DNA from 4 places in the Achromobacter sp. 1011791174 genome. Region 4 is predicted to be linked to each of the others. Evidence: predicted binding sites of a transcription regulator. Region 4 holds the regulator's gene; each other region holds the start of a gene.
What was found. The regulator FNR, encoded in region 4, switches genes on or off when oxygen is low (the NO sensors DNR and NnrR bind a similar motif). The targets are predictions, from matches to a motif close to TTGATNNNNATCAA.
Positions count from the first base shown of each region.

Region 1: the regulator FNR is predicted to act here: its motif matches at 903-916, upstream of AC6LJ5_RS01790 (universal stress protein).
Region 2: the regulator FNR is predicted to act here: its motif matches at 1,338-1,351, upstream of AC6LJ5_RS27280 (MBL fold metallo-hydrolase RNA specificity domain-containing protein).
Region 3: the regulator FNR is predicted to act here: its motif matches at 1,188-1,201, upstream of cyoA (ubiquinol oxidase subunit II).

Region 1 covers NZ_JCBANH010000003.1:21,429-23,587, reverse strand. The annotation lists gene AC6LJ5_RS01800 (LLM class flavin-dependent oxidoreductase) at 1-90, shown strand, start outside; gene AC6LJ5_RS01795 (GntR family transcriptional regulator) at 196-882, shown strand; gene AC6LJ5_RS01790 (universal stress protein) at 1,046-1,492, shown strand; gene AC6LJ5_RS01785 (MOSC domain-containing protein) at 1,489-2,159, opposite strand, start outside.
Region 2 covers NZ_JCBANH010000121.1:1,850-4,008, forward strand. The annotation lists gene AC6LJ5_RS27280 (MBL fold metallo-hydrolase RNA specificity domain-containing protein) at 1-1,267, opposite strand, end outside; gene AC6LJ5_RS27285 (CBS domain-containing protein) at 1,452-1,919, shown strand; gene AC6LJ5_RS27290 (flavodoxin family protein) at 1,916-2,159, shown strand, end outside.
Region 3 covers NZ_JCBANH010000067.1:8,555-10,713, forward strand. The annotation lists gene cyoB (cytochrome o ubiquinol oxidase subunit I) at 1-195, opposite strand, end outside; gene cyoA (ubiquinol oxidase subunit II) at 198-1,106, opposite strand; gene AC6LJ5_RS20790 (response regulator transcription factor) at 1,331-1,882, opposite strand; gene AC6LJ5_RS20795 (ATP-binding protein) at 1,885-2,159, opposite strand, start outside.
Region 4 covers NZ_JCBANH010000141.1:2,690-4,848, forward strand. The annotation lists gene AC6LJ5_RS28660 (gamma-glutamylcyclotransferase family protein) at 87-560, shown strand; gene fnr (fumarate/nitrate reduction transcriptional regulator Fnr) at 657-1,385, shown strand; gene AC6LJ5_RS28670 (hypothetical protein) at 1,394-2,159, shown strand, end outside.

The DNA of each region.
Region 1 (2,159 bases), on a different contig from region 4:
ACGCTGCGCGAAAAGCTGTTCAGCGCGGGCGCCGCGCGGCTGCCGGCCTCGCATCCGGCCGCCAGCCACCGGCCCGGTCGCGCCGGTTGAAGCCGGGCGCGCCGGTCGCGCGGACGCGGACATGAGAGCCGAAAAACGGAGTTTGATAGACTGGCGGCCCCACGCCCGCACCCGCCGGCCCGCAGGCCGCCGCCCATGACCCAGCACGCCACCCCAGACCCCAGCGCCGACGACATCGCCAAGGATGTCGCGGCCGCCATCGTCGCGCACCGTCTGCCGCCAGGCACCCGCCTGCGCGAGGAGGCGCTGGGCCGGGCCTACCAGGTCAGCCGCACCAAGATCCGCGCCGCGCTGCTGATGCTGTCCAAGGACAAGCTGATCAATATCGTGCCGGACAAGGGCGCCTTCGTCAGCAAGCCCAGCGCCGACGAGGCGCGCGAGGTCTATGCCGTGCGCCGCATCCTGGAAACCGCGCTGGCGCGCGAGTTCACGGCCCGCGCCCGCCCGGCCGACTTCCGCCGCATCGAGGCCCACCTGGCCCGGGAACGCCAGGCGCTGGAGAGTGGCGACGCGCAGGCGCGCAACCGCCTGCTGGGCGACTTCCACCTGCTGCTCGCCGAGATCGTCGGCAACCAGGTGCTCACCGACATGCTGCGCGAGCTGCTGGCGCGCAGCGCCGTCATCACCGCGCTGTACCAGAGCACGCACGACGCCGGCTGTTCCTCGCGCGAGCACCGTGCCTTCATCCAGGCCGCGCGCAAGGGCGACGCCGACGCCGCCAGCGCCCTGATGGACGAACACCTGCGCCATGTGCTGGACGCCCTGGATTTCCAGGCCGGCGCGCAAGGCGACGCCGACCTGGTCACCGCGCTGTTGCGCTGACGCGCCGTCCCCTCGTCCGCTTGATCCAGCGCAAGGCGCGGCGCCGGCAAGCCGATACAGTGTTACATGCAGCCGGCGTCCGCCGGATGCCGCGTCAGGCGCCCCGCGCGGGCGGCCAGCGCCGCGCGCCCGCAACAACCACACGCATGCCGGGAGACGCCATATGTACAAACACATCCTGATCCCCACCGACGGGTCCGCCCTGTCCAATGAGGCGCTGGTCCGCAGCCTGCAACTGGCCAAGACCTTCGGCGCCGCCGTCACGATCCTGACGGTGGAAGAACCGTTCCATGTGTTCTCGATGGGCTCGGCCCAGCTGGCCGCCAGCCTGAACGACTACCAGGACCAGATCCGCGCCCAGGCCGAACGGCTGCTGAACGATGCCGCCGCCCAGGCGCGCGAGCTGGGCCTGTCCTGCGAGACCTTGCGGGTTTCGCACGAAGACCCGTATCAGGCCATCATCGACGCCGCCGCCAAGCGCGGCTGCGACCTGATCGCCATGGCCTCGCACGGCCGCCGTGGCATGGCCGCCGTGGTACTGGGCAGCCAGACCCAGAAGGTGCTGACGCACTCGACCACGCCGGTGCTGGTGTATCGCAAGCCGTCCTAGGGGCCGATCGCCACATCCGAGACCGGCACCGCGCAACAGGTCAGCACCTCGCGCGGGCCCAGCGGAAACGGCGGGTCCAGCAGATGGGCCACCTGCCCGGCGCGCAGGGTCTGGCGGCAGGCGCCGCACACGCCGGCGCGGCAGTTCGCCGACGGGTTCAGGCCCTGCGCCTCGGCCAGCTCCAGCAACGTGCCATCCTGCCTGCGCCACGTGGCCCGCACGTCCATGCCGTCGAAACAGACCGACAAGGGGCCTTCCACCGGCGCGGGCCGGCGCGCCTGCTGCGTCGCCGAAGGCGAGGCGAACACCTCGCCATGGACGGCGTCCGGCGATACGCCCGCGTCCAGCGCCCAGCGGCGCACATCGGCCATGAAGCCGATCGGCCCGCAGACATAGACCTGCGCATCGGCGGACAGGCCCGCGAATGCGTCGGCGCCCGGCCTGCCTGCCTCGGCCCGCAGCGCGGGCCGAGCGCCATCCCCACGACTCAGAAACAGTCTCGCGCGCGCGTCGGGCAGCGCGTCGACCAGCTCTCGAACCTCGTTCCACAGCGCCAGCGATTGCGCGTCGCGCGCCACGTGCAGGACCCGCACCGGCCGGCCCCGATCCTCCCTCGCCGCCAGCGCCCGCAGCATGGCCACGGCCGGCGTGATGCCGATGCCGGCGG
Region 2 (2,159 bases), on a different contig from region 4:
CGATGAAGGTTTCCCGGGGCGCGCGCTCGAACCCGCGCAGCCAGCGCAGGATCTCGTCGGCATCCGCGTGCGCCGACAGCATCGGCAGGCTGTCGATCTCGGCGCGCACGGGCACATAGCCGCCATGGATCTTGACCGTGGCGGCGCCGTCCAGCATCGCCGCGCCGCGCGTGCCCTCGGCCTGGAAACCGGCGAACAGCACCGTGCTGCGCGGATCGGGCAGGTAGTGCTTCAGATGATGGATCACGCGCCCGCCGGTGGCCATGCCGCTGGCCGACACGATGATCTTGGGCATGGGCGAGCTGTCCAGCGCCTTGGACTGTTCCACCTCGGTCACATAGGTCGCCACGCCGAACGCCGCCCGCGCGTCGGCCGCCGACAGGCGTTGGTCGCCGGCGTGCCGAAGATAGACATCGACGGCGCCGCTGGCCATCGGGCTGTCCAGGAACACCGGCAGGTCGCGGGCGATGCGCCCCGCCTGCTTGAGTTGCCAGATGTAGTAGAGCAGCGCTTGCGCGCGCCCCACCGCGAACGCGGGTATCACCACGGTGCCGCCGCGCCTGACCGTGCGCGTGATGACGGCTTCCAACGCGTCGGCCGCCTGCTCCGCGCTGTGCTTGCGGTTGCCATAGGTAGACTCGACGATCAGATGATCGGCTTGCGCCACCCCGCCAGGCGGCGGCATCAACGGATCGCCGTAGCGGCCCAGGTCGCCGGAAAACACCAGGCGTCCGCCGGGATGGCGGATCTGGACGATGGCGGCGCCCAGGATATGGCCGGCCGGGGTCAGCTGGAAGCCGCAACCGCCCGGCAGGTCCGTGGCCGTGTCGAAGTCGACCGGCCGCAAGGCCGCGATCGCGCGCTGCGCGTCGGCGACGGTGTAGAGCGGCAGCGCCGGCTGGTGACGGGACAGTCCGTGCCGGTTCAGGTAGTCGGCGTCAGCTTCCTGCAGATGGGCGCTATCCAGCAACAGCAGGCGGCACAGGTCCAGCGTGGCGGGCGAGCAAAGGATCGGTCCCCGAAATCCATCCCGCACCAGCCTGGGCAGGTAGCCGGAATGGTCCAGGTGCGCGTGCGACAACACCACCGCGTCGATATCCGCCGGCGGCACGGGAAACGGCGCCCAGTTGCGCAGCCGCAGCGGCTTCACGCCCTGGAACAGGCCGCAATCGAGCAGGATGCGGCGTCCGCCGGCTTCCAGCAGGTGACGCGAGCCGGTCACCGTGCCGGCGGCGCCCAGGAAACGCAGGGTCGGAGAGATGGGCATGGATCCTCCTTTGAGCGGCTTCCAGCTTCGCATGCGCAGGCCGCGCGCGGCGGGCCGGGCGAACCGGCGCTTGACCTAGATCAAGATGCGCGGATCCGGCGGGATCAACATGGAAACAACCGGCGCGTGCACACAGCGTACGCCCCCTTCCCCCGGGAGAACAAGCATGCTAGCGAGCGAACTCATGACCAAGCAACCATATTGCGTCAGCGCCCGGACGCCCGTCTCCCAGATCATGCGGGCCATGGTGGACCTGGACATCAGCGCCGTCATGGTGATCGGCGACGACGGCACGCTCATCGGGCTGGTCAGCGAAGGCGATCTGGTGCGACGCCAGGACAGCGTGCACCAGAAAAAGCTGGACCATTGGCTGGCCCAGCTGGCCGAGGGAGAGGCGCTGAACCTGGAGTTCCTGCACAGCCTGCAGCTGGGCGAACGCGCCGCCGCGTCCGTGATGAGCAGTCCCGTCATCACGGTGGACGAGTCGGCGCCGCTGGCGCGCATCGCCGACCTGCTGCTCAAGCATGCCATCAAGCGCGTTCCGGTCACGCGCGAAGGCCGGCTGGTGGGCGTGGTCAGCCGCCGCGACATCCTGCGCGCGCTGCTGGCCCAGGAAGGCCAGGACCACCCCGCCCGCTCGGAGGCCCTATGAACCGCATCGGCATCGTTTTCTATTCCCGCAGCGGCACCGGCCGCGCCGTGGCCGACCGCCTGGCGGAGCTGACCCGCTGGCCGGTACACGAAGTGCGCGACGCCGCGCCCAGGATCGGGCTGTACGGCGACCTGCGCTGCATTGTGGACAGCGTGTTCAAGCGCAAGCCGGCCTTCCGCTATGCCGGGCCGTCCCTGGACTCCTACGACCACGTCGTCCTGATCACGCCGGTGTGGCTGC
Region 3 (2,159 bases), on a different contig from region 4:
GGCGACGATGATGTACATCACGCCGATGCGCTTGTGGTCGACGGAGGTCAGCCATTCCGTCCACAGGTACTTCCACTTGCCGAAGTAGGTGATGGCGCCGAAGAGCGCGAGGCCCCCCAGGCACACGGCGGCCAGCGTAACCATGACGATGGGTTCATGGTACGGAATGGCCTCTAGGGTGAGTTTCCCGAACATTGTCAGTTGATTCCTGCGATCAGATTATTCGACGTGGGGGTGCACGTGGCGTCTTCCACGCCTGCCATCTTGGACATGGTCTTGCCCAGGATGAAATCGAACATGGCGGGCGGCACCGAGGCGTATTTCACGACCGGGTTGTGCTCGCTGCGCTTGGTCAGCTCCTGGTAGACCTCGGGCGTCAGCGCCTGGGGCGCGGCCTTGGCTTGCTTGACCCATTCGTCGAAGCCTTCCTGCGAGGTGGCGATGGCCTTGAAGCGCATGCCGGAGAAGCCGCCGCCGCTGTAGTTGGCGGAAATGCCGGCGTAGGTGCCGGGTTCGCGCGCGTTCAGGTGCAGCTTGGTTTCCATGCCCGCCATCGAATAGATCTGGCTGCCGAGCTGGGGAATGAAGAACGAGTTCATCACCGAGGCCGAGGTGATGCGGAAGTTCACCGGCACGTCCACGGGGAAGGCGATCTCGTTGACGGTGGCGATGTCGTATTCGGGGTAGATGAAGAGCCACTTCCAGTCCAGCGACACCACCTCGATGGTGACCGGCTTGTGTTCCGACACCAGGGGCTTGTACGGATCCAGCGCATGGGTCGAGCGCCAAGTGAGCACGGCCAGGATGGTGATGATGATCAGGGGAACGGTCCAGACCACGACCTCGATGGCGGTGGAGTGGGCCCACTTGGGCTGGTAAACGGCTTTGGTGTTGGAAGCGCGGTATTTCCAGGCAAAGCCCACGATCATGAAAAGGACGGGAATCACGACGAGGAGCATGAGCCCGGTGGCCGTGAGCAGGAGCGTCTTTTCCTGGGCGCCAATGTCTCCCTTGGGGGAGAGGATTTCCATGTTGCAGCCGCCAAGCAGCATGACCGCGCCGACGCCGAGAATGCGCGTAAGGGTCGCAAGGAGGGGGTGTTTCACGTACAGCCTTGGATGGAAGGTGGAAAATGCTGCAACGCAGCAGACGGTATGCTGCGAGGCAGCAACCTCCATCCTATCGACTTGATCTGAGTCAAGCCTGCGACGAATGGTCGCATTGCCCTGCGTGGCGCCAGCCCCATATTGCGGGATTCAGGGTTTTCCCAGGGAGCGGTGCGGCTGTCGCGGCGGTGGGCAGGTGCGACGATATGTCGCACCTGCACAAATCAATCCAGCAACACTTCGCGTTCCGGCCCCGGTTTCTTGGCCAGCTTGCGCTGCAGGGAGCGCCGGTGCATGCCCAGCAGGCGGGCGGCGGCCGAGACGTTGCCCCCGGTCTCGTGCAGCGCCTGGTGGATATGTTCCCACTCCAGCCGGTGCAGCGGGGTCATGGTGGCCTCGATCTCGACGCTTTCCGGCTTCACCAGGCCCAGGGTGCGCAGGATCATGGGGGCGGTGGCCGGCTTGGGCAGGTAGTCGTCGGCGCCGCGCTTGATCGCCTCGACCGCCGTGGCCACGCTGGCGTAGCCGGTGACCAGCAGGATCCGCATGTCGGCGCGCAGCGCGCGAAGGGGACGGATCAGGGTCAGGCCGGAGTCCTCGCCCAGGCGCAGGTCCACCAGGGCGAAGGCCGGCCGGATCTCCTCGGCCACGCGCAGCGCCTCGGCGATGCCGGTGGCGGTGCGGGTTTCCAGGCCCCGGCGCGACAGGCTGCGTTGCAAGGTGCGCACATACAGCTCGTCGTCGTCGATCAGCAGGCCAAGGTCGGTAGGATTCATAGTCAGGTCCCGGATGTGCCGAGAGGCAGATAGAAACGGATGCGGGTGCCCCCGTCTTCGGCGGCCGTCATGGTCATTTCGCCGCCCAGCTGTTCGACCGTGGCGTGCGACAGCGCCAGGCCCACGCCCAGGCCGCCCGGCTTGCCGCTGTTGAACAGGCTGGTGGCCGGCAGCAGGGTCCGGTCGGGATCGAAGCCCCGGCCGTAGTCCCGCACTTCGCCCCGCAGCGCGCCGTAGCCATATTCCAGATGCAGGTCCACGCGCGGCGCGCCGGCGG
Region 4 (2,159 bases):
ATGACCTGAATATGCGGCCGGGACGGGGAATTTCAATACCCTGCCGGCCTTGCGGACTCTATCGACGTGCGGCAACCTGAGGAATCATGAGCATATACGTTTTTGTCTACGGCACGCTACGCGCGGGCGAGATCAACGACCTGGAGCGGACCGCCTCCGACCGTGGACTGCCGGCGGTACGGCGGGTCGGCGCGGCCAGCGTGCCGGGCCGGCTGGTCGACTTCGGCGCCTGGCCCGGCCTGATTCCCGTGGCTGACGGGCGTCGCGTCCTAGGAGATATCTATCAGGTCGAGCCGGCCCATATCCAATTGATGGACGAGATCGAGGACTACCATCCCGGCCGGCCCGGCTGCTTCCTGCGCCGCGACGTGCTGGCGCGCCTCGCGCAGCCGGGCCCGGACGGCGCGGAGCTGCCCTGTCAGTACTACCCGATAGATCCCGCGCGGCGTGGCGCCGCCAGCGACATCGCGGCCGTCGATCACGTCACGGACTGGGTCGTTTACCGCCACGCGGGGAACGCTCGCGCGGCGTCCCTGTCCAAGGACGCCGCGAGCGCGTAAGACACCCGTAGTAACAACGGACTACAATACCAATTGTCATCACGCTTCATGCCCGCATCGGCTACCCGCCGCTCGACGGGCGCTATAGAGGTCAATATGCAAAAAAGGGTCCCCGTAGCCCCAGATGCCGCCCATTGCTCCACGTGTATGCTGGGACACGTGTGCGTGCCCGTGGGCATGGCAGCCGCCGAAGTAGAAAAGCTGGACGAACTGGTGAAGGAACGCGTGCGCCTTGAAAAGGGCAAGACGCTGTACTCGCTGGATCACCCCCTCGACGCGGTCTATGGCGTGCGCTTCGGCAGCCTGAAGACGCAGCTCGAAGACGCGACTGGCCAGATCCAGATCACCGGTTTCCACCTGCCCGGCGAGATCGTCGGCATGGACGGCATGCTCGAGGGCAAGCACGTGTCGGCCGCCGTCGCCCTGGAAGACTCCGAAGTCTGCGTCATTCGCCTAAATGAAGTCGACCGCGTCGCCGCCCACCTGCCCTCGCTGCAGCAGCAGTTCCGCCGTCTGATGAGCCGCGAGATCACGCGTTCGCACCAGATGCTGGCCTCGCTGGGCTCGATGCGCTCCGAGCAGCGCCTGGCGGCTTTCCTGCTGAACCTGTCGCAGCGCTACGCCTCGCTGGGCTATTCGTCCACCGAATTCGTGCTGCGCATGAGCCGCGAGGAAATCGGCAACTACCTGGGCCTGACGCTGGAAACGGTGAGCCGGCTGTTCTCGCGCTTCGCGCGCGATGGGCTGATCCGCATCAACCAGCGCGAAGTCCGCATCCTCGACCAGCCCGCGCTCAAGCAGCTGCTGGGCCAAGAAAGCTGCTGAAGCCGCCCATGCGCCGCGCGCGCGCCTTCCTGCCGGCCGCCAGCCTGATGCTGGCGGCGCGGGCGGCCCCGCTGACGGCCGCCGCGCAGACGCCACTGCCCGACCCCTACGACTACGACGAATCCGCCCCCGCGCCCAAAGCGGCCAAGCCGACGCGCTGGCAGACCGTCGAGCTGGGCAAGCCGGGCCATCGCTACAAGATCCCGGTCTACGCCAACCGCCCGCTGGGCAAGGGCGAACTGGCCGACATCAAGCAGGTGGTGGTGGTGATCCACGGCGTCAAGCGCGACGCCGACCGCTATTACGAATACGTGACCGACCTGCTGGAACGCAATCCGGAGCGCGCGCGCGACACACTGGTGCTGGCGCCGCGTTTTTCCGGTTCCATCGATTCCGGTTTCGCCGGCATGGCGGCATGGCGCAAGGCCAGCTGGGAAGAAGGCGAGGACAGCGTGCAGGCCGCCGGCCGGCCGGCGCCGGTCAGCTCGTTCCAGGTTCTGGATGACCTGCTGCGCAGCCTGGACGACCGCCAGCGCCTGCCCGCGCTGGCCGGCATCGTGCTGGCCGGCCATTCCGGCGGCGCGCAGCTGGTGCAACGCTACGCCGTGCTGAACAACGTCGACGGCCCGCTGCGCCGCGACGGGCTGGCGCTGCGCTACGTGATCGCCAATCCCTCTTCTTACCTGTACCTGACCAACGAGCGGCCACGCCCGGACGGCAAGGGCTACGCGCCCTACGAACGCGGCATCTGCCCCACCTACAACCAGTACAAGT